One region of the Acidovorax sp. DMC1 genome, then DNA from elsewhere that is predicted to be linked to it. Evidence: predicted binding sites of a transcription regulator. Region 1 holds the regulator's gene; each other region holds the start of a gene.

The links. The regulator LexA, encoded in region 1, represses DNA repair genes until DNA is damaged. The targets are predictions, from matches to a motif close to ACTGTATNNNNATACAGT.
Region 2: imuA (translesion DNA synthesis-associated protein ImuA) is a predicted target of LexA. The motif match lies at 5,852-5,869, and genes of this name have one in related genera.
Region 3: recA (recombinase RecA) is a predicted target of LexA. The motif match lies at 3,035-3,052, and genes of this name have one in related genera.
Region 4: ACT531_RS13420 (PA0069 family radical SAM protein) is a predicted target of LexA. The motif match lies at 2,090-2,107, and genes of this name have one in related genera.

What each region holds. Positions count from the first base shown of each region.
Region 1 covers NZ_JBQUYO010000014.1:42,387-50,136, forward strand. The annotation lists gene ACT531_RS21210 (MotA/TolQ/ExbB proton channel family protein) at 21-668, shown strand; gene ACT531_RS21215 (ExbD/TolR family protein) at 674-1,108, shown strand; gene lpxK (tetraacyldisaccharide 4'-kinase) at 1,114-2,223, shown strand; gene ACT531_RS21225 (Trm112 family protein) at 2,252-2,434, shown strand; gene kdsB (3-deoxy-manno-octulosonate cytidylyltransferase) at 2,431-3,261, shown strand; gene adk (adenylate kinase) at 3,515-4,171, shown strand; gene ACT531_RS21240 (DUF6152 family protein) at 4,324-4,794, opposite strand; gene ACT531_RS21245 (hypothetical protein) at 4,836-5,255, opposite strand; gene ACT531_RS21250 (asparaginase) at 5,276-6,235, opposite strand; gene lexA (transcriptional repressor LexA) at 6,319-6,993, shown strand.
Region 2 covers NZ_JBQUYO010000009.1:152,546-160,295, reverse strand. The annotation lists gene ACT531_RS18300 (error-prone DNA polymerase) at 55-3,258, opposite strand; gene ACT531_RS18295 (DNA polymerase Y subunit UmuC family protein) at 3,347-4,921, opposite strand; gene imuA (translesion DNA synthesis-associated protein ImuA) at 4,884-5,783, opposite strand; gene ACT531_RS18285 (HD-GYP domain-containing protein) at 6,055-7,365, opposite strand.
Region 3 covers NZ_JBQUYO010000007.1:75,604-83,353, reverse strand. The annotation lists gene sucC (ADP-forming succinate--CoA ligase subunit beta) at 1-164, opposite strand, end outside; gene argC (N-acetyl-gamma-glutamyl-phosphate reductase) at 368-1,300, shown strand; gene recX (recombination regulator RecX) at 1,356-1,814, opposite strand; gene recA (recombinase RecA) at 1,899-2,975, opposite strand; gene ACT531_RS15230 (MarR family winged helix-turn-helix transcriptional regulator) at 3,116-3,637, shown strand; gene ACT531_RS15225 (LysR substrate-binding domain-containing protein) at 3,647-4,570, opposite strand; gene ACT531_RS15220 (Bug family tripartite tricarboxylate transporter substrate binding protein) at 4,680-5,645, shown strand; gene ACT531_RS15215 (N-formylglutamate amidohydrolase) at 5,788-6,720, shown strand; gene ACT531_RS15210 (serine hydrolase domain-containing protein) at 6,745-7,750, opposite strand, start outside.
Region 4 covers NZ_JBQUYO010000005.1:295,442-303,191, forward strand. The annotation lists gene ACT531_RS13415 (TetR/AcrR family transcriptional regulator) at 1-597, opposite strand, end outside; gene ACT531_RS13420 (PA0069 family radical SAM protein) at 806-2,059, opposite strand; gene ACT531_RS13425 (ammonium transporter) at 2,264-3,466, shown strand; gene ACT531_RS13430 (phospholipase D family protein) at 3,626-5,530, shown strand; gene ACT531_RS13435 (tRNA dihydrouridine synthase) at 5,536-6,513, opposite strand; gene ACT531_RS13440 (hypothetical protein) at 6,774-7,319, shown strand; gene ACT531_RS13445 (methyltransferase) at 7,336-7,750, opposite strand, start outside.

The DNA.
Region 1 (7,750 bases):
TCATCTGCGCGGAGAGAGATTTGCTGTCCATCATACAAGCCGCAGGCTGGCCCATCTGGCCCCTGATCGCGTGTTCCGTCCTGGGACTGGCACTGATTTTTGAACGTTTTCTGGCCCTGAAAACGGCCCGCGTGGCCCCCCCCAAACTCCTCGACGAAGCCATCACGGTGTCGTCCAAGGCCTTGCCTACCCCCGACGTGGTGAACCAGCTGGCCCAGAACTCGGCCCTGGGTGAAGTGCTGGCCAGCGGCCTGCGTACCCTCAACAGCAACCCCCAGTGCAGCGAAACCGACCTGCGCGCCGCCATGGAAGGCACCGGCCGCGCGGTAGCGCACCGGCTGGAGAAGTACCTGTCGGCCCTGGCCACCATCGCTTCAGCCGCGCCGCTGCTGGGCCTGCTGGGCACCGTCATCGGCATGATTGAGATCTTTGGCTCGCAGGCTGGCGGCGGCGGTGTGGGCCAGGCCATGGGTGGCGGCAACCCGGCCCAGCTGGCGCATGGCATCTCCATCGCGCTCTATAACACCGCGTTTGGCCTGATCGTGGCGATCCCCTCGCTGATCTTCTGGCGCTACTTCCGGGCCCGCGTGGACGCGTATCTGCTCACGCTGGAACTGGCATCGGAGCAGTTCGTTCGCCACATCCTGCGCCTGCGCAAAGCCAAATAAGCGCCATGAACTTTCGCCCCCGCGCCAAGGATGAGCCCGAGATCAACCTGATCCCGTTCATCGACGTGCTGCTGGTGATCCTCATCTTTCTGATGCTCACCACCACCTACAGCAAGTTCACGGAGCTGCAGCTCACCCTGCCCGTGGCCGATGCCGAGCAACAGCGCGACCACCCCAAGGAAGTGATCGTGTCGGTGGCCGCAGACGGCCGCTACGCCGTCAACAAGACCGGCGTGGAAGGCAAGAGCGTGGATGCCATCGCCCAGGCGCTGCGCACCGCCGCCACCGCAGGCCGCGACAGCGTAGTCATCATCAGCGCCGACGCCATGTCGCCGCACCAGTCCGTGGTCACCGTGATGGAGGCCGCGCGCCGCGTGGGCCTCACGCAGATCACGTTCGCCACGCAGTCGTCCGCGTCGGGCCGCGCGGCCAGCCGCTGACGGGAATGGCCGCTTCAGGGCCGCAGCCGCCCCGGGCTTCGGCCCCGCAAGCCCCTCCGCCCTCCTCTGCCACGGCCGAACAGCGGCTGCAGAACATCTGGCAGTCCCGGGGTCCAGCGGCGTGGGCGCTCTGGCCCGTCTCTCTCATGTATGGCGCCTTGGTGGCCCTGCGCCGCTGGCTGTACCGCCGGGGCTGGCTTCGGTCCGAGCACCCGGGCCGCCCTGTCATCGTGGTGGGCAATGTGATTGCCGGAGGCGCCGGTAAGACCCCGGTGGTCATCGCACTCGTCAAACACCTGCAGGCGCGTGGTCTGCGCCCGGGCGTGATCTCGCGCGGCTACGGTCGCAGCACACATGACTGCCGTGCCGTGCAACCCGACAGCCCTGCCAGCGAGGTGGGCGACGAGCCGGCCTTGATTGCCCGCAGCGTAGCGGGGGGCGGCACGGTGCCCGTGTTTGTGGCCCCACGGCGCATCACCGCCGCACGCGCGTTGCTGGCAGCCCAACCCGATACCGATGTGATCGTCTGCGATGACGGCTTGCAGCACCTCGCACTGCGGCGGGACCTGGAGATCTGCATCTTCAACAACCAAGGCATCGGCAACGGCTTTCTGCTGCCCGCAGGCCCGCTGCGGGAGCCCTGGCCCCGCCCCGTGGACATGGTGCTGCATGCAGGCAGCGCACCGCCGCGCGGCACCACAGCGCTGGCATTTGCCCTCCAACGCAGCCTGGCGCCCTATGCCGTGCAATCGGACGGCCACCACGTGCCACTGGCACAACTGCAAGGGCAGCCCCTGCATGCGGTGGCCGCTGTGGCCCGACCCGCCGAGTTCTTTGCCATGTTGCGCAACCAGGGCCTGACGCTGGAGCACACCGAGGCCTTACCCGATCACTATGATTTTGATAGCTGGCAGCGCATATCCGACCAGCGCTTACGGCTAGTTTGTACAGAAAAGGACGCGGTGAAGCTCTGGACGCGCTATCCGGACGCGCTGGCCGTGCCGCTGGCCACGCAACTGGACCCGCGCTTTTTTGTTGCCCTGGATGACTGGCTGAACCAGATCAATCCCAGCCCAGGAGGCAAGAAGCCGCCGCTATCATCTGCCCCTGCCTGAACGAACCCACCCGGAAAGCCTCTCCCCCATGGACCCCAAACTGCTTGAACTGCTGGTCTGCCCCGTCACCAAAGGCCCTTTGACGTATGACCGCGAGGCTCAGGAACTCGTCTCGCGCAGCGCGCGGCTGGCCTACCCGGTGCGCGACGGAATCCCGGTGCTGCTGGAGAACGAAGCCCGCCCCCTGACCGACGAGGAACTGGAGCAGTGAGCGCCCCCGTGGCCACTGCCGCCCACAGCCCCTTTACCGTGCTGATACCGGCACGCATGGCGTCGAGCCGCTTGCCCGACAAGCCCCTGGCCGACATTGCGGGCCTGCCCATGGTGGTGCGCGTGGCCCAGCGCGCTGCGCAGAGCGCCGCAGTCCGCGTGGTGGTGGCTGCAGACGACGCCCGCATCCTGCAAGCCTGCGCAGCCCATGGTGTGGCAGCCGTCATGACCCGCGCCGACCACGCCAGCGGCAGTGACCGGCTGGCCGAGGCCTGCACACAACTGGGGCTGCAGGGCGACGATATCGTTGTCAACGTGCAGGGCGACGAACCGCTGATAGACCCCGCACTCATCAACGCCGTGGCCGCCCTGCTGCAAGACCACGGTGGGCAGCGACCCGAAGCCAGCATGGGCACCGCCGCCCATGCCATCGCATCCCTGGCCGACTACACCAACCCCAATGTGGTGAAGGTGGTGCTCGACGCGCGGGGCCTGGCCCATTACTTCAGCCGCGCGCCCATCCCTTTTGGGCGCGACCATGCGGGCACGGCCTGGTGGCAGGGTGCAGCACAGGCCGCCCAGCCCGGCGTGAAGGCACTGCAAGGCTTCGCACCGCTACGCCACGTAGGCATCTACAGCTATCGCGCGGGGTTTCTGCGGGAGTTTCCACAACTGGCGCCTGCGCCGACCGAGGCCATCGAGGCGCTGGAACAGCTGCGTGCACTGTGGCACGGCCACCGCATCGCCGTTCACCTGGCAGACGCGGCGCCGGGCCCTGGCGTGGACACGCAAGAGGACCTGGAGCGGGTCCGCGCGCTGTTTCGCTGACAGTTTTCAGGCGCCAACGATCCGCGTTGGCGTGCATGTTGGATGCATCCGGGGTCGCACAGATGACCCTTGCAGCGCTCCCATGGAGGCACCGGCCGAGAAACGGTCACCCATGTAAGTCCGCGCAAGGTGCTCACATGCTATCCTCAACTGTAACGAGAGCACCGCATCCCGGGCGCACAGAACGGCTTCAGGCGCCCTTCGAACGTCCCCGCCAGCGGCGCCACCCGATTTCTAACCTTCGAGGACATCCATGAGACTGATTCTGTTGGGCGCGCCTGGCGCCGGAAAGGGCACGCAAGCCACGTTCATCTGCCAGAAGTACGGCATCCCCCAGATCTCCACCGGTGACATGCTGCGTGCAGCCGTCAAGGCCGGCACCCCCCTGGGCCTGCAGGCCAAGGCCGTGATGGACTCGGGCGCCCTGGTCAGCGACGACATCATCATCGGTCTCGTCAAGGAGCGCATCACGCAGCCAGACTGCGCCAACGGCTTCCTGTTTGACGGCTTCCCCCGCACCATTCCCCAGGCCGACGCCATGAAGGCAGCTGGCGTCAAGCTCGACTACGTGCTCGAAATCGATGTGCCCTTTGACGCCATCATCGAACGCATGAGCGGCCGCCGCTCGCACCCGGCCAGCGGCCGCACCTACCACGTCAAGTTCAACCCACCCAAGGTCGAAGGCAAGGATGACGTGACCGGTGAAGAACTGATCCAGCGCGAAGACGACAAGGAAGAAACCGTCAAGAAGCGCCTGCAGGTCTACAGCGACCAGACGCGCCCCCTGGTGGACTACTACAGCAACTGGGCCAAGGCCGAACCCGCTGCAGCGCCCAAGTACCGCGCCATCAGCGGTACGGGCAGCGTGGACGAGATCACCGCACGCGCGCTGCAGGCGCTGGCCAGCTGATGCAATGAACCAAGGGCCAAGATCCGCCTGACCCGGGTTGGGCGCTCAAGCCTCCTGAAAGCGACGCACTGCACCAGGGCGTCGCTTTTTTCATGGAACGCCCCGCCGCGCGGTGGCCGCGACAGTCGCCCGCTGCGGGCACGTGCCTGGCATCAGGCGGGGCTGGACCGCAAGCCGTAGGCCTTGCCGTCCACAAACAGGTATTCGGCGCGCAGCACTGCCTCGCCCTTTTCGTCCCGCAGGCCAAAGCCCACCACAGACACGGCCGTACCCGGCTTGATCTCAGGCACCTGCCAGGCCTGCATGCGGGTCAACGGAGCCAACTCAACCTCCCAGACGCGGTCCTTGCGGGTGGGCAGCACGGTTTTGGCTAGCAGTGCGCGTCCGTCCACCGGCGCGGTCTGCGCAGGCACAGACCGCTGGGCAAGATCTGAAGGCAACCGGAGCGCAGCGGGCAATTCGAGCTCCAGCTCTGCATGCGGGTTTTGCCACCGCACCTTGCGCGCCGTGCCCTCCAGATACAGCGGTCGGTCCGCATCAAAACTGCTCCAGCCGTGGTGCGCGTGTGCCCCCAAAGGCAAGGCACCAGCGGCGATCAGCACATGACGACGTTGCAAGCCCATAAAGACTCCCGTAGGAATAAAACCCGGTTCAAGGGGTCATATCAAAGGTACGCAATCCAGCGGCCACAGGCCACCACCGACAGCCAGATCACGGTGGACACCAGCATCTGCACGCGCGCCAGCCCGTCCAGGCGTGCAAGCGAACCGCGTGCATGAAACCACGCCGCGTTGCAGCCCGCAAGCATTAACAACAGCATCTTCAAGGTGAAGGCGCGGTTGCTGAGCAGCTCCGCAGGCTGGGTGGCAAACATCAGCAGCCCCGACGCTGCGGCCAATCCAAAGCCGCACAGCGCCAGGGAGAGACTCTGCCGCGCGAGGTCCTTCACCGGCAATGCCGCACCACGTCCGAAAACCCGCACCTCCAGCAGCGCCAGATTACCCAGCAGCAACGCAATGCCGATGATGTGGACGACCTCCAGCGCGGGGTAAGCCCAGGCGTGTGTCTTGAGTGCGGTGAACACGGCTGCCGGCCCTTTTTAGATCAATGCATCCGCAGCAAATCCAGCATCAGGGCAACCCGCGCCTTCACCGGCGACAGGCCTTGCGAGGCGGGAAGCACATCACCCGGCTTGGGCAGCACCTGCCCCTCCGCGCAGCGGGTGGAGCGCACCACCCGCACTCCGGCGTTCTGCGCGCGCACCAAAGCAGCCTCCAGATCGTGGTGGATCGTGCCATTGCCGGTGCAGGCCACCACCAGGCCCTGCACGCCCTCTCGCACCAGCGCATCCACCGCCCTGCCCGATGCCCCCGCATGGTTCATGACGATTTCCACCCACGGCCAAGTCGCAGCGCTCACTATATTATTCATAGCACCAACGGCATTATTTACCGGCACTACTGGGCTATTGCATGCCCAACGGACCACACTCTCTTCCACCCACCCCAGAGGTCCAGCATCCCCCGAGCTGAAGGCATTGACGCGGTAGGGATGCACTTTTTGCACATGCCGTGCGCCATGCACTTCACCCGCAGCAACGGCCAGCACACCTGTTGCACCGGGTGCCAATACCGTTGCCACCGCGTCCAGCAGGTTCTGGGGGCCATCGGGGGTCAAGGCTGTGGCAGGCCGCATCGCGCAGGTCAGCACCACGGGTTTGGCGGCGTCCAGCACTTCGTGCAAAAACCACGCTGTTTCTTCCAGGGTGTCAGTGCCGTGGGTGATGACCACCCCCCTCACCTCCGAGTCATTCAGATGGTGGGCGCAACGCAATGCCAGCGTGCGCCACACCTCGCCATCCATGTCCTTGCTGTCGATCTGCGCAACTTGCTCTGCAACCAAGGCGCCGCCTGCCAGAGCCTGCAGACCGGGCACGGCCGTCAGCAGTTGTTCCACGCCCACCTGCGCGGCGGTGTAGCCAATGTTGTCCCCCGCTTGGGCCGAGGTGCCCGCAATCGTGCCACCGGTGCCCAAAACCACAATTTTTTGCCCACTCACTTGCATACTCCGAAAAACTGGTGAAAAATACAGTTACTGGATTAAAAAACAGTTGTTCATCACTGTAACCGCCTGCACCGGAAACCACCATGCTCGACAACCCCAAACTCACCGCCCGCCAGCAGCAGATTCTGGATCTCATCCAGACCGCTATCGCACGCACCGGCGCGCCTCCCACCCGCGCAGAAATCGCGGCCGAGCTGGGTTTCAAGTCAGCCAACGCGGCAGAAGAACACCTTCAGGCGCTGGCCCGTAAAGGGGTGATCGAGCTGGTCAGCGGCACCTCACGGGGCATCCGCCTGCGCAGCGACACGGTGCGCTCCATCAACGCCGCGCGCGGCAGCCAGTTCAGCCTGCCCATCCCGGGCCTGTCGCAACTGGTCTTGCCTTTGGTCGGCCGGGTGGCTGCGGGATCGCCCATTCTCGCGCAGGAACATGTAGACCAGACCTACAGCGTAGAAAACAGCCTCTTCCAGCACAAGCCCGATTACCTGCTCAAGGTGCGGGGCATGTCCATGCGTGACGCGGGCATCATGGATGGCGATTTGCTGGCCGTTCAGTCCACCCGCGAAGCCCGCAACGGCCAGATCATCGTGGCCCGCCTGGGTGACGACGTCACCGTCAAGCGCCTTCGCCGCACCGCCAACGCCATTGAGTTGCTGCCCGAGAACCCCGACTATCCCGTGATCGTGGTGCAGCCGGGTGAGCCCTTCGAGATCGAAGGCCTGGCCGTGGGTCTTATCCGCAACACCATGCTGATGTAGCACGCGCTCAGGGGCCGCACCGTGGGTGGCGGGCGTTTGGTGGACAGATTCTGATCAGTACACCAGCCCTGCGATGCGGGTCCCGTTGAGTGCCAAAAACTCCCAAGCTATGTGTGATGAATCGGCGGAGCAGCTGCCTGCACCGCAGGGGATGGTCTCGCGCTGCTTTTGGGTGTTCTGGTACTCAGCCACTTTGCAATCCTGCCTATGTTCAACCCCCGACTTTCGGAGTTTTCACATGGGAATTGCTTTGTTCACCCTTTCTGCCCTGCAGAGCCCTGTTCGCAGCCTCAAAAAGCTGTTTGCGAGTGCGGAGCTAGCGTCTGCAGACAAGACGACCCTACCGGCGCAAGCAGAGACAAGAGAGTCCACTGAATTTGTGAATGCATCGCCCTTGGTCTTGCAAAGAAGGGATGCACACGTTACGGCACTTCATCGTGCAGAAGAGCACCAAGGACAACGCGCTCCTCGCGGGAACTGGCCTTTTACGACCAAACCACCTGCACGAACGCCAGAAAGTCCTGCCCGTTTGCCCGACACGCATCGCTCTTTTCTGCCAACGCACATGGCCGGCAGCAAACGGCAAGCTTTCCTATCAGCGGTGGGTACGGCTTCCTGCGGCCCCCGAACAACCAAAGTGCTGCGCCGGGCTTCAGACGCCGCAGGTACCGGACGTCTGGTGATTGCAGGCCGCATGGCAGATGTCTGCGCAGAGCTGGACCGTTTGGCGGCATCCGAGGCTGTCAGAGCCTGATTT
Region 2 (7,750 bases), on a different contig from region 1:
GGGCCGCTGTTTAGCCTGACTGCCATCCCCACTACGAGCCTCGGAAACTCTCCTTCAATGGAAATCCCGGCTCCCCTGCAGCGCCTGCCCCATGCGGCCCAGTAGGGGCGTCAGGTCCTTGAAGCGCTGGGCCACCAGGTGGCGCACCACCGCCGTGCTGCCGGGTGGGCCGGCGCTGCATTGCCACACCCCTTCCACCGCCAGCAGCTGTGACCGCAGCAGCGCATTGCGCCACACATCGACCATGGCAGGCCAGACGATGACATTGACGGGGCCGGTTTCGTCCTCCAGCGTGACGAACATGGTGCCCTTGGCGGTGCCAGGGCGCTGCCGCACCGTGACGATGCCGCAGGCGCGCACCTTGCGGCCGTGGGCGGCGTTGTGCAGTTGCAGGGCGGTTTGCAGGCGCCAGCGGGCCAGGCGGGGGCGCAGCAGGGCCAGGGGGTGGCGGCGCAACGTGAGGCCGGTAGCGGCGTAGTCGAACAGGATTTCTTCGCCCTCGGGCGCCTCGGGCAGTTGCAGCGGGGCCTCGTGCACGGGCACGTCGCGCCACAGGGGCGGCGCGCTGTGCTGGGCGGCGGCGTCCCACATCTGCTGGCGCCGGTGGCCCGACAGGCTGGCCAGGGCATCGGCGGCTGCCAGGGCTTGCAGGTCTTGCTGGCTCAGTTGGGCACGCAGGGCCAGGTCTTCGGTGGTGGCAAAGGCGGGGCCTGTGGCGCGTGCTTGCAGCAGGCGTTTGGCGGCGTCTGTGTGCAGGCTGCTGACCATCCGAAGGCCAAGGCGCACGGCGGGCTGGGGCAGCGGCGGTGCGCCCAGGCCGCGTGCGGGGCGCAGCGGCTCGGGGTTGCCCTCCAGCGTGCAGTCGATGTCGCTCACGGTCACGTCGATGGGCAGCACGCGCACGCCGTGGCGGCGGGCGTCCTGCACCAGTTGCGAGGCGCTGTAAAAGCCCATGGGCAACGAGTTGAGCAGCGCCGCCAAAAAGCACGCGGGCTCGTGGCACTTGAGCCAGCTGCTGGCATAGGCCAGCAGCGCAAAGCTGTGGGCGTGGCTTTCAGGAAAGCCGTATTCACCAAAGCCCAGCATCTGCTGGAAGATGCGGTCGGCAAATTCGGCGGGGTAGTCCCTGTCTTTCATGCCTTGTTTGAGAGGCTCTTCAAAGCGATGCACGCCCCCCTTGCGCTTCCAGGCGGCCATGGAGCGGCGCAGGTCGTCGGCCATGCCGGGGGTGAAGCCCGCCGCGATCATGGCGATCTGCATCACCTGCTCCTGGAAGATGGGCACGCCCAGCGTGCGCGCCAGGGCGTCCTCCAGCTCCGGCTTTTCGAGTTGCAGAGGCTCGCCCTTGCGCCGGCGCTCGCGCGCCTGAAGGTACGGGTGCACCATGCCGCCCTGGATGGGGCCAGGCCGCACGATGGCCACCTCGACCACCAGGTCGTAGAACTGACGGGGCTGCAGGCGGGGCAGCATGCTCATCTGCGCGCGGCTTTCGATCTGGAACACGCCCACGGTGTCGGCGGCGCAGATCATGTCGTAGGTGGCGGGGTCTTCATGCGGGATGTCTTTGAGACCCCAGTGCTCGCCGCGCAGGGCTGCGCGCAGGTTGAGGCAGCGGCGCAGTGCGCTGAGCATGCCCAGGGCCAGCACATCGACCTTGAGCAGCTTCATCTCATCAAGATCGTCTTTGTCCCACTGGATGACGGAGCGGTCCTTCATGCTGGCTGGCTCCACCGGCACCAGCCGCGTGAGCTTGCCCTGGGTCAGCACAAAGCCGCCCACATGCTGGCTCAGGTGGCGCGGAAAGTCCTTCAGGTCGGCGGCCAGCTCCAGCCACAGCCGGGCGGTGTGCGGGTGCAGCGACACGCCCGCCGCCTGGGCCAGCTCCTGGAGGCGGTCGGTGGCAAAGGTCTCGTCAAACCAGTGGTGGTCTTTGGCGAACGCATCGACCAGCGCGGGAGCTACGCCCAGGGCCTTGCCCACGTCGCGCAGGGCGCTGCGCGTGCGGTAGCAGGTGACCACGGCAGCAATGGCGGCGCGGTCGCGGCCGTATTTTTCGTAGATGTACTGGATGACTTCTTCGCGCCGGTCGTGCTCGAAGTCCACATCAATGTCGGGCGGCTCGCTGCGTTCCTTGCTGATGAAGCGCTCGAACAGCAGGTGGGTGTTCTCGGGCGGCACGGCCGTGATGCCCAGCATGTAGCAGACCACCGAGTTGGCCGCGGAGCCGCGCCCCTGGCACAGGATGCCCACGCTGCGCGCAAACCGCACGATGTCATGCACGGTCAGGAAATACATCTCGTACCCGCAGTGCGCGATCAGGTCGAGCTCTTTGCGGATTTGGTTCAGCACCCTTTGGGGGGCGCCCTGCGGGTACTCGCCTTCCACGCCGGTCTGCACCAGCCAGGCCAGCGCCTGGGCGGGGGTCATGCCCTCGGGCACGGTCTCTAGCGGGTACCGGTACTGGATTTCACTCAGGCTGAAAGTGCAGCGCCCGGCCACGGTGAGCGTGGCCGCCAGCAACTCGGGCGGGTAGATGCCCGCCAGCCGCACGCGCTGGCGCAGGTGGCGCTCGGCATTGGGCTGCAGCGCAAAACCGCACTCAGCCACCGTGCAGCCGAGTTGGACGGCAGTGATCACATCCTGCAGCGGCTTGCGCGAGCGGGCGTGCATGTGCACGTCGCCCGCGGCCACCAGCGGCAGCTGCAGCGCGGCCCCCACGCGCTGCAGCGTGGCCAGCCACAGGCTGTCATCGGCCGCCTGGTGCAATTCGACCGCCAGCCACACCTGCGGAGCATTTTTCGAGCCCAATTGGCTGGTAGCGCCAGTGATACATGCGCTGAGCGCTACAAAATCAGAAGCATCAAAGCGCTGACGACAAGGTGCCAGCAGCAGCTCGCACCCCTGCAGCAAGTGCCAGGGGCTGTCCGCCGCCACACGGTATTGCCCCTTGGGCGCGGCGGCCCGGGCGGCGGTGATGAACTCGCACAGGTTGCCCCAGCCCTCGGCATCGCGTGCCAGGGCCACCAACCGCAAGTCACCCCACAAGAACTCGCTGCCCGTGATGAGGTGCATGCCACATTCCTTCGCCGCCCCCCAGGCGCGCACCACCCCGGCCACAGAACATTCGTCGGTCAACGCCAGCGCTTGGTAGCCGAGTTGGGCTGCACGCGCCACCAGCTCTTGCGGATGCGATGCGCCGCGCTGAAAGCTGAAGTTGGACAGGCAATGCAGCTCGGCATAGCCTGGCAGCTCGGCCATGCCTGCGGCAGGTGCAGTGGCTGCAGGCACAACAGAAGCCTGCGGAGAATGTCGGTGCGTCAAACCCATGGACAACCACCCTGCCCGCTCAGCCAAAGATTCCGTGCAAGAACCAGCGGTGTGGCCGAGCCATTGCTGGCGAGCCCTCCAGCGCAGCCGGCAGGCGCTCGCGAAACACCCACACCAGCCCCGCCACGTCGTTGTAGGCCACAAAGTAATCGCGCAAGGCCAGGTCTGCGCAATGGGGTGCTGGGTTCACACCGTCGTCCATGGCAGACCACCAGCCCGCCTCCAACCGGTGGGGCCCGGCCAGCAGGCGCAGCAGGCCGTGATGGCAAGGACGGTTACCTTGCACGGCCAGCTGCCGGGGCGGGTTCAGCAGCCAGGTGGGTAGCAGGGGGGCATACGGCGCGATGAACTGCGGCGCACGGCCCCCAGCATGAGGGTCTGCAGAACGGGCGGGCGTGCCCAGCCATTCCGCCGCCGGGCGCCACTGCTGCATGCGTTCAGGCCGGTGGTCGGCCAGCAGCACCGGGGCCACCACATGGTCCGCCCCCAGGCGGGCCGACAGGCGCTCCAGCAGTTGGTGCAGGGCCTCGCCGGGAGTACCGGCCATGTCAGCGCTGCCATGGCTTGCTGGGTCGCGCCCCCCAACTTCCCCCGGAGGCAGCAGGCTGGCACTGCGGTGCGGCAGCGGGGCCGATTCGAGCAGGCGCAGCGTGATCTGGTGGACCGGGGCGGCCAGCTTGGTGCGCGCCAGGTTTTCGGCCAGCAGGCGCCGCAGGTGCGCCAGGTCGTGGGTGGCCTGAGCGGTGCGCACCTGCAGCGCCTGGGTGGGGGGCAGCACCACACCATCGATGCGCCGCAGGTCGTGGCGCCAGGACAGCTCCAACGCCAGCACGCCCTGCTGGCGCACCTGCAGCCAGGCCTGGAGGACCGTGAGGCTGCGGCTGGCGCTCCAGAGCAGTGCGTCGGCCGACGCGGCCAGGGCGGGCAGCTCGGTGGTCAACACAAACTGCTCAGGCAGTTGCAGCCAGGCATGGGCCTCTGGGGCATCGCCCAGGGCCTGGTCCAGCACCTGCAGCACGCCCGCGCCCAGGCGCCGTGCAACGCCCGCACGCGGCAAGGCCCGCAGCGCGCCCCAGGTGCGGCAGCCCATGCGCTCCAGGCTGGCCACATGGGGGCGCAGTGCTGTTAGCGTGTGCAAGGGCAGGCTCTCTACCCCGCCCTGCGGTGGGCAGGGGCGCCCTGCCAGTGCCATGCGCAGCCTGGCATGGGCCACCAAGGCGGTGGGGCCTGTGCCCCACACCGTCGGCGCATGGGGCGGCAAAGCCGGGGTCTGTCCACAGGAAGGGGCAAGCGCTTCCGCGCTGCGGACGGGTGGAGGCACGGCGCCCTCCCCTTCGCACCGCGCAGCAGCCTCGGCCCAGGCTTGCAGCACCAGGGCCTGCAGCGCCTCGCGCCCGCCCCACAGGCGTTCGGTGGTGGACACCTCCAGCAACACCGCCTCGCCATCGGCCAGCGCCACACGCGGGGTGAAGCGCAAGGCCCACCAGCCAGCGGCGATGTGGAGTGCGCCAGCACTTTTGTCCGTGCCCATACCCGTACCTGGCAAGGCGGCAGGCTCATCGGACCAGGGCAATGGCAGAGCGATCCAGTGCATGCCTGCTCCCTTCTGGCCGGCCTCCGGGTCGGCCCCCTGGCTGCTCTCCGGGCTGGCCTGGGGGCTGGACTAGAGGCACGTGGCGCGCCAGCGCCCCCGCCAAGGCCCCGCCTACACGGACGGATGCAACCTGACGCCCTGCCAGCAGAGCCCTGGCGGCCTCTTGTGCTGCACGGCGCCGCTCAGCCTGCGCCACCAGCACCTGCGCCAGCTGCGGATGGCAGCCCGGCAGGTGGAGTGCCTGCGCCAGCGGAGGCCCCCGGCGCTTGAGGATTTGCACCTGCATGCCAGGGGCAGCGGCGGCATCCCCTGGCAGGGCCAGTCCCTGCACTTGCAGCCGCAACTGGGCGGGCGACGCATGCGGCACTTGCTGCGCCTGCAGCGAGGCGGCCACCGAACGAAACACCCACAACAATTGCTGCTGCTGGGCCGCCGCCAGTTGCAACCGCCGCAGTGCCGCAGGTTGCGCCTGGGGCAACCAGGCCATGACGGCCAGCACGCCCTGGCAGCGCAGCGCCTGCTCAGCCGCCCACAAGGCGGCCATGGGGGAGTCGGAGCGCACCACACACACTCGCTCTGCGCGCAAGCCCTGCGATTGCAAGGCCGGGCCAAAAGGCTCACAGGGCGGCGCCACCAGCACGATGGCCCCACTTTGTTTTGCCGTGGCCTGCACCAGCGCAGGCAGCACCAGTTGCCATTCATGCAAGCCCGCCAGGGGCTGCAGCACCTCGCTCAGGGCTCCCACAGGCCAGCCACCGCCCGGCAGTTCGACATCCAGCGCGGCATACCCTGTGGGCAGCACACGCGGCGTGCCGGCCCCCAGCGCGTCGGCATGCCACACCCCAGCAATGGAGGCGGGCAAATGGGACGCAAGCCGCAAGGAAGGGCGTGGCGCAGGCATGGTCTTAGGGGGATTCAGGCAACAAGAATACTGTAAATATAACCAGTATTTTGCTGCTTGGGTGGGTCTGAAGGCGAAGACCCACCCAGGACGCCGGTTTGCGAAAGCCGACGCAAGTCGGCCCATCGCCCACGCGTTCAGGGCGGCGCTGAGGGGCCGCTAGCAAGCACCGTCAACCGGGGTGCCCTCTTGAAAGAGCCCCCGGGTTGATGGTGTCGATCCAAGAATCGGTTTACAGCGTACGCATCGCCCAGTCGCACCAGTCCGCCACTGCCGCATCGGCAGGCGTGGCGCGGTCCGAGAGCTGGGGCCAGCGGCGGTGGCTGGCGTTCAGGATGCTTTGCAGCTGCCACAAGGCTTCGCGCCCCACCAGGGCGACCTCGGCCATGCCAATGGCGTCGCCTTGCAGCTGCGCCAGCAATTCCCCTTGGTGCCGGGGGTGTGAGCCCGCTTCGATCAAGGCCTTTTGTAATGCCATGAGGCGGGAATCGGCAAACGCAAAGGCGCTGCCCGCAGGAGACTTGGCCGCCGCGTCTGGGGGCAACGCCGCCTTGAGCTGGTCCCAGTAGGCAAAGGCTTCGGCCAGCAATTCGATCTGGCGCGGGGCGTCGTTACCCAGGGGCATCAGGGCCGATTCGCGGGCAACTTCTTCTTGCAGTAGCGGCAGGATGAACGCCACCAAGGCCGAAGGAAACTTGCGGTGGTTGAGCCGCAGCACCAGCGACAGCCGCTGTGCGGGCATATCGTCGTATTTTTCGTAGAAGGCGGCCACCACCTCGGCCAGCAGCAGGATGCGGCCCATGGGCGTGATGTCGGCCCCCATCAAGGCGCGAGGATAACCGCTGCCGTCCATGCGCTCGTGGTGCTCCAGCACAGCGACCTCGGCGGCGCGTGGGTAGGCTTGCGTGTCGCGGATCATGAGCATGGCCGAGATGGGATGGGCCACCAGGTGCTTGCGCCCTACCCCCACCACCTTGTGGTCCGGGTCGTCCCAGGCCGGGTCCATGTGCAGCACCCCCAGGTCATGCAGCAGCGCAGCGGCCGCCACCGTGCTGCAGTCGCGCTCACTCAGCCCGCTTTTGAGCGCCAGAAACACCGCCACGGTGGTCATCACCAGACTGTGCTGGAACAGCGCAGGCCGTTGGTCACGCATCACGGTGAGCTTGCAGGCCATGGCAGAAGGCAATGGCAGGGAACGAAGCGGCGCCAGCAACCGGGCACTGGAGCCCAGGGCCTCGGCCAGCATGGCTGGCAGGGTTTCCTGCTCAATGAGCGTCTGGCCCAGGGCCAGCAGGGCCGACACGTCCACCGGGTTTTCGATGGACAGATGGCGGTCAATGGGTTCACGCAGCTTGTGCTGTACCAGGCGGTCGTACAGGCGGCTGTCAATGCGCGCCCCCTTCTCCACCAGCTTGATGCCGTTGTCGGTGTAGATGGCAGCGCCTGCGACCACCGTACGCCGGTCGGCCATGTCGGTCAGCGCACGCAAGTAATGGGGACTGTCAGCGTCCTCGGCATCCGCTGAAAGAAGAATATCGGTCATGCAAGCAACACAAATCGTTACTTCGCACTATATGGGGTTCTCTTGCAAGGCACTGACTCGCATGGCGCGATACAAACACGCAATCTTGATGCACATCAAGTGGCAGGCCCTGGTGCCTGCACTTGTTTTGGCCGCATGGAACGCATTGCACGCCCATATTCCCCTGTGCAAGACCTGCTTCCACCCAGGCTTTCCCGGGTGGAAAAGCCCTTTGTCACCCCAATGTCATTGTCCCAAATGGAAATCAGGGTTTCCATGAGGCAATGTCGCCGAAAGCCCATTTTTTGGCGCTCTCAGGCAGTCAGTCTTGGGTAAACCCTGAAAAGTTCCGTGCCGATTGTTCACAATACTGGAACAGTTAGTTCGCGACCCGGTAGTTTTTCTC
Region 3 (7,750 bases), on a different contig from region 1:
CCACGGCCACCGGCGTGGATCTGGGCCTTGACCACCCACACGGGGCCGCCGAGCTTCTGGGCTGCTTCCACGGCTTCTTGCACCGTGAATGCGGGAATGCCACGCGGAACGGGCACACCAAAATTGCGCAAGATTTCCTTGCCTTGGTATTCGTGAATCTTCATGAGGTCTCTCTCAGGGAAGGGTGGTAGTTACCCGTTTACCATGAACAGTTGTCTGGCCGCGGGCTTGGGACATGGCAACCCGCGACTGTATCATGCTGCAACGCACCATCCTTGTGCCTGGCTTACATCCAGGGTTGGCGTCGCAGCCTTTCCCATCCCTTTTGCCGGCAGACGCTGCCGTCCTTTTTTGCAGGAGCACCTCCATGTCCAAAGTCTTTATTGATGGCGAAGCCGGCACCACAGGCCTGCAGATCCGCGAGCGCCTGCAGGCCATGCCGCAGATCGATCTGGTCAGCATTGCGCCCGAGCTGCGCAAAGATCCTGCCGCCAAGCGCGACCTGATCGCGGGGGTGGATCTGGTGGTGCTGTGCCTGCACGACGACGCCGCGCGCGACACCGTGGCCATGGTGGACGAGATCGAGCGCAGCTCGGGCCGCAAAGTCAAGGTCATCGATGCCAGCACCGCGCACCGCACGGCCGATGGCTGGGTGTACGGGTTTCCAGAACTCGCCGCAACGCAGGCGCAAGCAGTGCGCGAAGCCAGCCGCGTATCCAACCCCGGCTGCTACGCCACCGGGGCCATTGCCATCTTGCGCCCGCTGGTCGATGCGGGGCTAATCCCTGCGGACTACCCTTTGAGCCTGCCCTCGGTGTCGGGCTACTCCGGTGGTGGCCGCACGATGATCGAAGCGTACCAGGCAGGTACGGCAGCACCTTATGAAGCGTATGCGCTGGGCCTGTCGCACAAGCACATCCCAGAGATCCTGCGCTACACCGGGCTCACGCGCCGCCCGGTGTTCATCCCTGCAGTGGGCAACTTCCGCCAGGGCATGTTGGTGCAGTTGCCGCTGCACCTGGACTTGCTGCCCGGCGCCCCCAAGGCCAGCGACCTGCACGACGCGCTGGCTGCCCACTACAGCCGCACCAACACGCCCGAACAATGGGTGAGCGTGCTGCCGCCCACCGACGATTTGAAGCTGGCAGCCGACACGCTGACCGACACCAACCAACTGGAGCTGCGCGTGTTTGCCAACGAACAATACCGGCAGGCGGTGGTCATTGCGCGCCTGGACAACCTGGGTAAGGGCGCCAGTGGCGCCGCAGTGCAGAACCTGCAGCTGATGCTGGGCGTCTAAGCACACCACAGCCCTAGCGAAGGTGGGTCGAAAGCCCTGCTTGTGAGCAGTGCGCTCATCCCTCGTCGGAATCGTCGGCGCCCTGCACGGCGCGCCGCACCACATCGCCCGAGAACCCCCGCGTCAGCAAGAAGCGCATCTGTTTGGCGCGGGTTTGCGGGTCGGTGGCGGGCTCGCCAAACTTGCGGCGCCACACCTCGCGGGCACGCTCCAGTTCGCTGCCTTGCAACTGGGCCACTGCCTGCTGCACGGCCTCGGCGCCCAGCCCTTTGGATTGCAGCTCCTGTCGGATGCGCGATGCACCCAGGCGCCCTGCGCGCCGGTTCAGCACCGACTCCACGACCCGCGCCTCGCTGATGAAGTCCCGGGCCTGCAGGTCGTCCAGCACGGCCTCCAGGTCTTCGCCCTCTTGCACATGGGGGCTGAGCTTGCGCTGCAGCTCGGCCCGCGAATGCTCGCGCTGGCTCAGCAGCCGCAGTGCACGGCCTTTGAGCGAGAGCGCAGTGAATCCCATGGCTGACCAAACGCTATATTTTCAATAGCTGCCGGCGCATATGGAATGTGCGCCTGCAGGCCATTTGGCTTCAAAAACCGCAAATCACTCGTCTGCAGCCGCTGCCGGGGCTTGCAGTGCGCCAGGCAGCAGCGCAATGCCCAGCCCTTCGCGCACCTTGTTCTCGATCTCGCGGGCCAGGTCGGGGTTTTCACGCAAAAACTCGCGGGCGTTGTCACGGCCTTGGCCGATCTTCTCGCCGTTGTAGGCGTACCAGGCACCGCTCTTTTCGATGACCTTGGCGTTCACGCCCATGTCGATGATCTCGCCTTCGCGACTGATACCTTCGCCAAACAGGATGTCGAACTCGGCCGTCTTGAAAGGCGGGCTCACCTTGTTCTTGACCACCTTGACCTTGGTCTCGTTGCCGATGGCTTCGTCGCCCTTCTTGATGGTGCCGGTGCGACGGATATCGAGGCGCACGGAGGCATAGAACTTCAGCGCGTTACCGCCGGTCGTCGTTTCCGGCGAGCCGAACATCACGCCAATCTTCATGCGGATCTGGTTGATGAAGATGACCATGCAGTTGGTCTTCTTGATCGTGGCGGTGAGCTTGCGCAGCGCCTGGCTCATCAGGCGGGCCTGCAGGCCGGGCAGCGCGTCGCCCATTTCACCTTCGATTTCGGCCTTGGGGGTGAGGGCTGCCACCGAGTCCACGATGATCAGGTCCACGGCGCCCGAGCGCACCAGGCTGTCCACGATTTCCAGGGCTTGTTCTCCGGTGTCGGGCTGGCTGATCAGCAGGTCGGACAGCTGCACGCCCAGCTTCTGGGCGTATTGCACGTCGAGGGCGTGCTCGGCATCGACAAACGCGCAGGTGCCGCCTTGCTTTTGCATCTCGGCCACCACCTGCAGCGTGAGCGTGGTCTTGCCCGACGATTCCGGTCCATAGATCTCGACCACGCGGCCGCGCGGCAGGCCGCCCACGCCCAGGGCGATGTCCAGGCCCAGGGAGCCGGTAGAGACCACCTGGATGTCCTCGATCACCTCGCCTTCACCCAGGCGCATGATCGTGCCCTTGCCAAATTGCTTCTCGATCTGGGCGAGCGCGGCGGCCAGGGCCTTGGCCTTTTCGGTGTTCACGGGCAATGCGGGGTTGGTGCCTTTGACTGCGACGTCCATGAGAAACTCCTTGAAAAACAACAGGTTGGATGCTTGCATTGCTCTGCGGTTAATCACAGGCTGGATGCTTGAACAGTAGTTTATGCGAGCAATGAAATCCAGATAAAGCGATTTTTAGTCAGTTTGCCTGACAATATCGCATGGCCGATTTTTCCCCTGCCGCCGTCTCCGCCCCATCCGCCCCGGAAGCTGATGACCGCTGGCGCCAAACCCACCTGGGCCGCCTGATGGGCAGTGCATTGCGCCGCTTCGACGCGCGGGTGCTGCAGCTCATGGCGCGCAACGTGGAGGTGCCGCTGGCACTGTCCAACCTGGCGGCGCGCGACCAGGTGACGGCTGCGCACGTGCACATCACCCGGCACCTGGCCCTGCAGGGCGACCGGCTGACCGACCTGGCCCAGCGCGCGGGCATGACCAAGCAGGCCATGGCCAACCTGGTGGACCAGTGCGAGGCCTGGGGGCTGGTCACACGGCGGGCAGACCCACTGGATGCGCGGGCGCGGCGCGTGTGCTTCACGCCCACCGGCCTGGCATGGCTGCAAGCGTTCCAGGATGCGGTGGCGCAGGCCGAGGCGGAGTTCCGCGCCGAGGTGGGCCAAGACGTGGCCACCGTGGTGGCGATCGGGCTGGAGGCCTATGCGGGCGGCGATACGGGCGTCTAAGAACTGGTTCTATGCCCCCACAGGCTCAGCGCACGCCAGCAACCATTCCTTGAAGCACTGCAGCGCGTGCAGTTGCGTGCGGCCTTCGGGGTAGCAGAACCAGTAGCCCACATCGCTCCGGTAGCCGCCACGCAGGTCGGCATCGGGCAAGGGCTCGCGCACCAGGCCCGCCGTGATTTCGTCCTGCACCAGGCAGCGCGGCACCAGCGCCAGGCCCATGCCTGCCATCACAGCGCGGATCATGGTCTGGAACTGGTCAAACTGCGGCCCAGCCAGCGGGTCGATGAGGCCCTCCACCCCGTGCGTCTCGCTCCAGCGCAACCACGCCTCAGGCACGGTCACGTGGCGCAGCAGGGTGTAGCGGGCCACATCGCGCGGGGTGTGGATGGGCCAGTCGGCCACCTTGGTGCGGGGGGCGATCAGCGCCACCTCGTTGCCCGTGATGTGGTGGGCGTGCGCACCGGGCCAGTGGCCGTCGCCGAACAGGATGGCGCAGTCCAGCTCGGGCCGGGTGAAGTCGTAGCTGTGCACATAGGGCACAAAGTGCAGCGTGATTTGCGGGTGCTGCTGCTGGAACTGCGGCAGGCGCGGGATAAGCCATTTGGCCGCAAACGTGGGCAGGCTGGACAGGTGCAGCGCGCCGCCGCCGTCATCGCTGGTGATCAGCTCCAGCGTGGCGGCCTCGAGCTGCGCCAGCACGCCTCGCACGGCCTTCTCGTAGCGCTCGCCCGCCGGGGTCAGCGCCAGGCGCTTGCGGCTGCGCTCGAACAACGGTACGCCCACCCAGCCCTCCAGTTCCTTGACCTGCTTGCTGACCGCGCTTTGGGTGAGGTGCAAGGCCTCGGCCGCGCGGGAGACGCTGCCAAATCGCGTGACCATGGAGAACGCGCGCAACAGGTGCAAAGGGGGCGACAACCGGCGGAGGGAGGACATGGGCTCAGCGCTTGATCATTCCAATATGGAATGTTATCAGGCCCAACCATTGCTTGTTGATTGGGAGCAGCCTCCGTAACCTTGAGTCTCTTCAACAGGAGAATCCTCCATGCAACGCCGTCATATGCTCTCAGCGCTGGCCGCTGTATCTTTCGTTCCTGGAATATCCTTGGCGCAAGAGGGCAAGCCTCTGCGCATCATCGTGCCCTTCCCCCCGGGCGGAGCGACCGACATCACGGCCCGCAGCCTGCAAGAGCCGCTGGCGCGCATCCTCAAGCAGCCCGTGGTGCTGGAGAACCGGGGCGGTGCAGGCGGCTCCATCGGCATGGCCGAAGTGGCGCGGGCTCCGGCAGACGGCCTGACCCTGGGGGTGGCCACGCTGTCCACCCATGGCGTGAACCCCGCCGTCTACAGCAAGCTGCCATACGACCCCACCAAGGACTTTGTGGGCGTGACCGAGATCGTCAAGGCGCCTGGCGTGATCGTGGTGAATCCGACGGTACTGCCCGTCAAGGACCTCGCCGAGCTGGTGAAATACCTCAAGGCCAACCCCGGCAAGGTGTCGTACGCCACCCCCGGCAATGGCACCATCGGCCACATGTGGGGCGAGCTGTTCAAGCGCGCATCGGGCACCTCCATGGTCCACATCGCCTACCGGGGCGCGGGCCCGGCCATCAACGATGTGCTGGCGGGCCAGGTAGGGGTTTACTTTGACCAGGTGGCCTCGTCGCTGCCCTACATCAAGGCGGGCAAGCTCAGGGCGCTGGCCGTGTCCTGGCCCGTGCGGCTGGACGTGCTGCCCGACGTGCCCACCTACGCCGCGCTGGGCTACAAGCAGGCCAACGAACCCTCGTGGTTTGGCATGGTCGCCCCCACGGGCACACCCACCGCCGTGGTGGAACGCATCCAGCAGGCCGTGGCCCAGGCCCTGAAGGAACCCACCGTGCGGGAGCGCCTCGCGGGGCAGGGCCTGTACCCATCGGGCACAACGTCCAAAGAGTTCACCGCGCAGATCGCCCACGAGATCGAGAAAATGAAGGGCGTTGCCGCCTACGCCAAGGTGGTGCTCGACTGACCTGATTCCCCCCCGGGCCCTGGGCCCGGGGACGGCCACAGCCGGGATGACGAAACGACGCGGATGCCCCTCAGGGATAACCATAGTCACATCCCGGTCTGGGCGGCTAGGCCAGCCGCCCTCCTTTGCGCACACTCTGCCTATGCATGCAGCCTTGAAACTGATCCACCACCGCTTCCAGCAAGCCCAGCCCGGCGTCACCGGCTCCCCGGGGCTTGCCACCCAACCCTCCACCGCCACCGTCACTGCGGTGCCCGGCAGCACCCCGCTGGTGCTCGACTCTCCCCACAGCGGCACCCAATACCCCGACGACTTTGGCTCCGCCCTCGACCTGGCCACGCTGCGCCGGGCCGAAGACACGCACGTCGAGAAGATCTACGCCTTTGCCCCCCCGCTCGGCGTGGCCTGGGTCGAGGCCCATTTCCCCCGCATCTACCTGGACGCCAACCGCGACACCACCGAGCTGGACACCAGCCTGCTCGACGGCGACTGGCCCGACCCCATTTCCACTGACCCCAAGGTGCTCAGCAAGGTGCGCTTGGGCAAGGGGCTGATCTGGAAGTTCACCGACCAGGGCGAGCCCATCTACCAGCGCCAGCTCACGGTGGCCGAGGTGCGTGCGCGCATTGTCCGCTGCTGGCGCCCGTACCACGCCGCCGTGGCACAGGCCATCGATGCCGCCCACGCGCGCCATGGCTACAGCATCCACCTCAACTGCCACTCCATGCCCGCTGTGGCCGGGCGCTTTGCCACCGAGTTTCCGGGGCTGGAGCATGCCGACTTCGTAGTGGGCGACCGGGACGGCACCACGGCCAGCCCGGCGCTGTCGGCGCTGATCTGCGAGCACCTGCGCGCGTGCGGCTACAGCGTCGAATACAACCACCCCTACAAGGGCGTGGAACTGGTGCGCCGCTACGGCAACCCCGCGCAGCACCGCCACAGCATCCAGGTCGAGATCAACCGCAAGCTCTACATGGACGAGCAGACGCTCGCCCAGCACCCCGAGGGCATGGCCCGCCTGCAGGCCGACCTGCAAGCCCTGGTACACAAGCTGCTGGCGCACGACCCGCGCTGAGCACCCGGCGCGGGCCCGGCGGGCTCAGGCCACCAGCGTGGAGACACCGTCGTAGAGCTGGCCCATGCTCTCTGCCGTGGCGATGTTGCTGTGGGCCAGGCCCGCGCGCGAGCCATCGAGTGCGACCACCGACATGGCCTGAAAGCCCGCGTCCTGGCCGTTGTGCAGCAACCAGCCTGTGCCGTGCGCCGCATGCACCAGCCAACCCAGGCCATAGCGGCCTGCGGGGGCGTGCCCCAGGTCCTGCAGACCCTTCACGTAGCTTCGCGGCAAGGGGGTGGCGTCGCCGCGCAATGCCCGCAGATGCCACTGCAGCCACCGTGCGTCCTCGTCCACCGTCAGGCTCACGGCGCCTGCCGGGTCCAAGACCTCCAGCCACACACGTTCCGGCGCCTCGGCCAGCGGCAGGGGCTGCAGCCGCCCGTCCAGGATTTCATGCCCGGCGGGCTGCTGGCTCCCGGCACGCATCGGTTCTCCCACAAAGAGCGACAGGCCCAGGGGCTGGGCCACGCGCTGGCGCAGCAGATCCGCCCACTCCAGGCCCGTGGCCGCGCGCAGCATGCGGGCCGCCAGCGCATAGCCTGCGTTGGAGTAGGCAAAGCCGGGGTCCGCGCCTGTCCCGCGAACGGGCGGCTGGCGCAGCAGCCACTGCAGGAAGAACGCCTCCGCCTGCGCAGGTTGCTGCCAGCGCGCCAACACCTCGGGGCCCACTGCATTCACGAACAGGTCCACGTCTTCGATGGCTGAAAAACCCATCACCCCAGCGCGGTGGTCCAGCAGGTCGCGCAGCGTGATCTGCTGGTAGGCGGGCAGGGCGCTCTGCGCCAGCTCGGGCAGTGTCTGGGCCAGCGTGCTGTCCCAGCGCAGCAGGCCCTGGTCCACCACACTCGCGGCCGCGCAGGCCGTCATGGCCTTGGTGTTGGAGCCGATGGCCATCAGGTCGCCCGTGGCCAGGGGTGCATTGCCCGCCAGGCGGCGCAGCCCCGCGACGGCTGTGCGGACCTGGCGCGGGTCCGCCCACCCGGCTGCT
Region 4 (7,750 bases), on a different contig from region 1:
TCTCTCGGCCAGCGAAGGATCGTCCACCGCGCGAGCCAGCGAAACCGCCCCCACCATGGTGGCAACTAGAAAAAGCGCGCGCTCGTGGGCATCCGGGGTACCCCAGCCCGGCAGTTGCCGCGCGACCACGTCGATCATTTCCTTCATGCGCCGGGTGGCTGCATGCCGGACCTCAGGCGCTTGGCGGGAGAGCTCCGAACTCAGGGCCGCCAGGGGGCAGCCAGCTTCCGGGTTCTTGATGTGCTGCTCGGACAAATAGGCGCCCAGCATGGCTTCCAGCGCTTGCTCGGCGGGGGCCGACGCGGCCGCAGACTCGGCCAGGTCCACTGTTTCTGCGCCGGCCCTGTCAGCGGCTTCTGCGAGCATCGCCTCCCGGGACGGAAAGTGTGCGTAAAAGCCGCCATGCGTGAGACCGGCGTCTTTCATGATCTCTGCAACCCCCGCTCCGCCAAAGCCATTGCGGCGAATCGCACGCGCTGCCGCTGCAACGATGCGCTCATGGCTCAGCTCTTTGCGGGAAGGGGTGGAATTTCGCACAAGCGCATTGTAGCAAACAATTATTACGCTCATCATATTTTTGTCAGCGCATTTTTCCATGAAGCTTGCCTGCCCAACCGCCGGATACCTTGGGCCGCCGCCTCACGACGCCCCCATGCCGCGCCCATCGCTGCACACAAGTCAGTCAGGAGGGGACCACTGTCGCAGCACGCTTCAGCAGGCATCCGCTTGCAGCGACCGGCAACGAAAGAGAGGCGTGCAGACAGACCGGGCAGTGTATGCAGCCACAGCGCACTCGACGCGCCCTTCAGAACAAGCTGCCCTGCCCGCGCAACAACCCAGGCCTGAACTGGCCCAGGTCCAGGCCCTCACGCTCGCGGTTGAGCCCCAGGTGACGGCAGGTGTTGGCAAAGCGCTGGCGCAGCAAATCGGCCCACAGCCCACAGCCCTTCATGCGGGTGGCGAAGTCGCTGTCATAGGTCTTACCGGCAGCGCGCTGCGCATCGGTGAGGTGGTGCAGGTCTTGCACCCGCGCCATGACGCGCGCCGCGCGCTGCGGGTAGTGCACCGTGAGCCATTCCCGAAACAGCGCATCCAGCTCCCAGGGCAGGCGCAGCACGGTGTAGAAGGCGGTGCGCGCACCGGCGTCGCGCGCGGCCTCCAGTACCTGCTCCATGTCTTCGGTAATGAAGGGAATCTGCGGCGCCACACTCACGCCCACCGGCACTCCCGCCTCGGCCAAGGCACGTATGGTGCGCAGCCGCCGGTGGGGCGCGGCAGCACGGGGCTCCATGCGGCGGGCCAGTGTGGCGTCTAGCGTGGTGATGGTGACGTACACCGCCGCCAGGCGCTGTGCGGCCAACGGTGCTAGCAGGTCCAGGTCGCGCTCCACTCCGCTGGATTTGGTGATCAGCGAAAACGGGTGGTGCGCCTCGCGCATCACTTCGATCACGCTGCGCGTGAGCTTCAGGTCGCGCTCTACAGGCTGGTAGCAGTCGGTGGCCGAGCCAATATTGAGCAGGCGCGGCACATAGCGTGGCTGTGCAAGCTCCTGGCGCAACACCTGCGCAATGTTGTGCTTGGCCACGATCTGCGTCTCAAAGTCGAGCCCGGGGGAAAAATTGAGGTAGCTGTGCGTGGGCCGCGCGTAGCAGTAGATGCAGCCATGCTCGCAGCCCCGATAGGGATTGACCGATAGCTCAAAGAAGATGTCGGGCGAGTCGTTGGCGCACAGGGCACTGCGCGCAGTCTCGAAATGCACGCGGGTGGCGGGCGAAGGACGGATGTCGCCCTCCCCTTCATCGCACGCAGCAAGCCCGCCCGGCGCCCCTGTGTCCCATTCATCTTCGCCCTCCTGGCATCCATGGCCCGGGGCCAAGCCCTCCGCATTGCCAGGTGCCCGAACAGGGCTCCACCCGTCATCTGCGGGCTCGCGCTGGTCTTTGGCAAACCGGTGCGCCATGGCCGTCGCCGCCCCTCGACCGCGAATGGCTTGCGGCGGAACGGGGATTTCCTGCGGCTCTTCGGGCAGGTCGTCTTCAGGAGTGGGTAGTAGGCCCATAGCGAGCAGGGATGGATTTGGCGTCAAAAAACTGTTCGTTTATACAGTATTTTGAACACCCATTTTTTCCTCACGCCATCAAGCCCCAAATGAGTGCAAAACCTTGCACCAACTCTTGGCGCGCTTCTTGCTTCAACTTGGTGCAAATCTGTGGCGTATCCCGAAAACGCACCAGAGTCGATCAATCACTATCGCGAGGACGTTATGGAAGCACTCAAACAGGGCACAGATGCCTTGTTCATCTTGCTCGGGGCGATCATGGTGTTGGCAATGCACGCCGGGTTTGCGTTTCTGGAGCTGGGCACGGTCCGCAAAAAGAACCAGGTGAATGCGCTGGTCAAGATCCTGGTGGACTTTTCGGTGTCCACGGTGGTCTATTTCGTGGTCGGCTACACCGTGGCCTACGGCACGCATTTTTTCGTCGGCGCAGAGTCGCTGGTGCAGCTCAGCGGGTATGCGCTGGTCAAGTTCTTCTTCCTGCTCACGTTCGCAGCCGCGATTCCGGCCATCGTGTCGGGCGGCATTGCAGAACGCGCCAAGTTCTGGCCGCAACTGATGGCAACGGCAGTCATCGTCGGTTTTGTGTACCCGTTTTTTGAGGGCATCGCCTGGAACCAGCATTTTGGTGTGCAGGGCTGGATCAAGGCCGTGACGGGGGAGGAGTTTCACGACTTTGCCGGCTCAGTGGTGGTGCACGCCATGGGCGGCTGGATTGCCCTGCCAGCGGTGATCCTGCTGGGCTCCCGCGCCAACCGCTACCGCAAGGACGGCGCGATCTCGGCCCACCCGCCATCGAACATTCCCTTCCTGGCGCTGGGCGCCTGGATCTTGGTGGTGGGCTGGTTCGGCTTCAATGTAATGAGCGCGCAGTCCGTGGACAAGCTCTCGGGACTGGTCGCCGTGAACTCGCTGATGGCGATGGTGGGCGGTACGCTCGCCGCCCTGGTGCTGGGCAAGAACGACCCCGGCTTTGTGCACAACGGCCCGCTCGCAGGTCTGGTGGCCGTGTGTGCGGGCTCGGACCTCATGCACCCGCTGGGTGCGCTGGTGGTGGGCGCAGTGGCCGGGGCCATCTTTGTGCTGATGTTCACCCTGACCCAGAACAAATGGAAGATCGACGACGTGCTGGGCGTGTGGCCGCTGCACGGCTTGTGCGGCACCTGGGGCGGGCTGGCTGCGGGCCTCTTTGGCAGCAAGGCATTGGGCGGTCTGGGCGGGGTGAGCCTGTCGGCCCAGCTCATCGGCACGGGCCTGGGCGTGGTGTGGGCCCTGATCGGCGGCGTGGTGGTATACGGCATCCTCAAGCAGACGGTGGGCATCCGGCTGACGCAGGAAGAAGAGTTCGACGGCGCCGACCTGAGCATCCACAAGATCAGCGCCACACCCGACCGCGAAGTGAGCTGGTAACCCAACACCTGGCGACGGCCTCGGACCGGCGAGGGACCCGGTGCAGGGCCAGATGCGGGCCCAAGCCTTCGCCTTGGCGCGCTGTCTGACAGCGGATGGACCGGCGCGCAGCTATACCTGAGCCCTGCGCCCCAGCGGCTCCACGGTCACAATCGCGCCATGCTGTCTTCGCCCCCCTTGTCCCTCACCCCGCCCCAGTCAACCCGCCCCGGCTGGCCGCGCTGGGTCGTGCTGCTGGTCGCCATGGCCCTCGCGGGCTGCGCGGGCCTGCCCAAGGAGGTGGACCGCCCGGTGTCGGTTGCTCTGGCTGCCCCCGGCGATACCCCGCTGGGGCAGCTCGTCGCAGCACGCAGGGCCGCCGAGGGGGCACGGCATGCCTCAGGGTTTGCACTGCTCAGCGGCCCACAGGCTGCCTACAGCAGCCGCCTGGCCCTGGTCGACTCCGCCCAGAAAACCCTGGACCTGCAGTACTACGCCATCCACGCAGACGCGAGCAGCGAGCGCCTGCTGCTCAGCGTGATGGCCGCAGCCCAGCGTGGTGTGCGGGTGCGCGTGTTGCTGGACGACTTTCACAGCACCGGGCGCGACGCGCAGGTGATGCGGCTGGCGTTCGTGCCCAACATCGAGATGCGCATGTTCAACCCCGTGACGGGTGCCCGGGGGTCGCCCATCGGCCGCATGCTGAGCCTGCTGGGCGACTTCTCGCGCGTGCAGCAGCGCATGCACAACAAGCTGTTCATTGCCGACAACGCCATGGCCGTCACCGGGGGACGCAACCTGGGCGATGCCTACTTCGGCAACGCCGATTCGGGCAACTTTGTCGACCTGGATGTCCTGGCCGCAGGCCCCATCGTGCAGGACCTCTCGCGCAGCTTTGACAGCTACTGGAACAACGAACGCGCCTACCCCGTGCAGTCGCTTATCACCCAGAGCGAACTCGACCACTTGCGCGACAGCATCCGAGTGGCCGACGAAGGGCGGAGGCGCCGTGTCGCAGGCCAGGGTGGCACCACGGCGCCCGACCGCTCACCGCCCGACATGGGGCCCGGCACCACCGCTGCGCAGCGGGCGCGCATCTGGAACTACGAGCCCATGGACCTGGAGCGCACGCCCTTTGTCTGGGCAGCAGCAGCGGTCCTGGTAGACCAGCCCGCCAAGATTCCGGCCGACAGCGCAGCGGCGGGCAGCGTGCCCAATGGGGCCGCCCCTGCAGTGTCCCCAGCGCCACCCAGTCCTGCCGCGAGCACCCCGGCAGGGGTACCCGGCAACCTGAGCAGCCCCAGCAGTCCTAAGGCCGCTGCCGCCGCGCTGGTGTCGGGCTCTCGCAAAGTAGCGGCGGCAGACAGTCCACCGAGCCCCCTGCCCCGCGCCGGCACGGAGACCAACGAGGCTCAGACCGATACGGTGGTGGATGGCCTTCTGCAGCTCATGGCCCAGGCGCGGCGCGACCTGCTCATCATCTCGCCCTACTTCGTGCCCGGGCCGGACATGGAGGCCGCCTTCGCCGCTGCGCGCGCACGCGGCGTGCGGGTGCGGGTGCTGACCAACTCGCTGGCCTCCAACGACGCGCCCATTGCACACGCCGGCTACGCTCGCCACCGGCCGCAGCTGCTGGCCATGGGGGTGGAGCTGTACGAGATGCACAGCGAGTTGCCCGGCGTGCTGCGGGGGGCGCTGGGCGTGTCGGGCAGCATGGGCAACCACAGCGCGGGCGTCGTGGGTTCGCAAGGCGGATCGCGCGCCATGCTGCACTCCAAGCTGCTGATCGTGGACGGCCGCTTGCTGGCGGTGGGGTCAATGAATCTGGACATGCGTTCACAGCGGCAGAACACCGAGGTGGCGCTGCTGATTCGCAGCACGGAGCTGTCCCGCCGGGCCACCACGCAGATTGACACGGCACTGAAAGAATCCGCCTGGCAGGTGCAGACCACCGACCAGGGCCTGCGCTGGCGCGCCCCCGAGGGCAGCGGGCTGCCCGACGCCACCACCGAGCCCGACGCCAGCGCCCCCCTGCGGCTGATGCTGCAGCTGCTGGGACCGCTGGCCCCGGACCACTTGCTGTAGCCGGTTTAAGCCCCTTGGGCGCAGCCCGCTCGGGCCTGCAGCTCTGCCACCCACACGGTGATGGCCCGCTGGTCCGTCATGGTGCGCACATGCTGGTAGGCCACCTCTGCCTCGGCAAACCGGCGGCGCAGCAGGTTGAGCCATTGCTTGAGACGCCCTGCGCGCTGGCGCGGCTCCAGGTCGTCACACACCAGCTGCCAAAAGGCGGCCAGGTGTGGCACCAGATCGGCCCACACCACGGTGTCCGAGTCCGGACGCCCTGCATCGGCCGCCCGAATGGCGCGTGCCAGGCCGGGGTCCGCCACAATGCCGCGCCCGAGCATCAGCGCGTCGCAGCCTGACACCTCGCGGCAGCGCTGCGCGTCGGCCACCGTCCAGATCTCGCCATTGGCCACCACCGGAATGGAGACCGCCGCGCGGATGGTGGGGATGTGTTCCCAATACGCCGGCGGGCGGTAGCCGTCGGCCTTGGTGCGCGCGTGCACCACCAACTCAGCCGCGCCGCCCGCCTGCATGGCCTGGGCACATTCGCGCATCAACCCCGTATCGTTAAAGCCCAGGCGCATCTTGGCCGACACCGGCAGATGCGCGGGCACGGCACGGCGCACGGCCCCCACCACAGCCGCGATGCGCTCGGGCTCCTGCAACAGCGCAGCGCCACCACCATGGCGGTTGACCACCTTGGCCGGGCAGCCAAAGTTCAGGTCGATACCCTCCGGGCCCAGTGCTGCCAGGCGCGCCGCGTTCTCGGCCATGCTGACCGGGTCGGAGCCCAGCAACTGCGCCCGCACGGGCACACCGGCCAGGGTGCGGCTGCCATTGCGCAGCTCAGGCACGTAGCGCAGGAACACCTTGTCGGGCAGCAGGGTGCCGGTGATGCGGATGAACTCGGACACGCAGCGGTCCACGCCCCCCACGCGGGTCAGCACATCACGCAGCACAAAATCCAGAAGCCCCTCCATCGGGGCGAGCAGCAAGGTCATCTCAGGGGGCTGCTGGCTCGATGGGCCCTCTCGGAAAGAGGGCCTCCACAGGCACTCAGCAGCAAAAATCAAACAAAAACAGCTCCAAGCGCTAGTGCAATATGCGCTGGCAGCTATCAAATAAGGAGCAAATGTACGGACACGTGGCGCCCAACGCAGCGCCGGTCCGCCCGTGATTGTGATGCAGGACACCCAAGGGGTCATCACGGCGTCACGCCCGGCTGGTGCAATGCCCGCCTCAGACTGCCACGGAGCCACCCATGCTGCTGCAAAAAACCGAGAAAGCCCGCCTGGAACTCTCGCCCGGTGTGCGCACCCTCAGCCTGCGCGAACGCTCTTTGCTGTTGCTGGCCGACGGCAAGCCGCTGTCAGACCTGCAAGCCATGTACAACGGCATCGGCGCGCAGATCGTCGAGAACCTGATGCGCCAGGGCTACCTGACCGGGCCGGCAGACCTGCCGCCCCCCCCAGAGCCCACCACACCCACATCCACACCGTCCATCGAGCGCCCCGCACCCGGAGAATCATTGCGATCACTGGCCGGGGCCCGCATGTACCTGTTTGACACCTGCGAGCGCCTGTTTGCGCGCCGCGACCCGGTGCTGGCGCAGCACTTTCGCGAGGCGCTGCGCGCCGCCAAGGACCGCACCAGCATGCTGGATGTGGGCGAGGCCATGTTCGAGGAAGTCGCACTCGCAGCAGGTGCCGAACGCGCCGCCAGCCTGCGCGAGCGGCTGGACCAGTTGCTGCCCGCCAGCCCGGTGGCTGAAAGCTTTGCCGCTACGCAGCCTGCGCTGCTGGATTGAGCCGTTCAGTGCGGATTCAGGCCGCAGCCAGCCGCCACAGGGACGTGACCTCGGCCGCACGCGCAGCGTGCAGCGCATCCTGCGCGTCGGCGGCCTTGGCGTGCACCGGCTTGACATCGTGGCGACCACGCACCACCAGGCCCGCCTCGGCAATCCACGCCAGCAGTTGCTCGCGCGGGCGCAGGCCCAGGTGTTCTGCCAGGTCCGACAGGATCAACCAGCCCTCGCCGCCGGGCTCCAGGTGGGCCGACAAACCTGCCAGAAAGCCCTTGAGCATGCGGCTGCCTTCGTCGTACACGGCGTGTTCGATGGGGGAGTTGGCGCGCGCTGGCACCCAGGGAGGGTTACACACCACGAGCGGCGCACGGCCCGGTGGAAACAGGTCTACTTGCTGCAGCTCCACACGGTCCAGCAGCTGCAGCCGTTGCAGG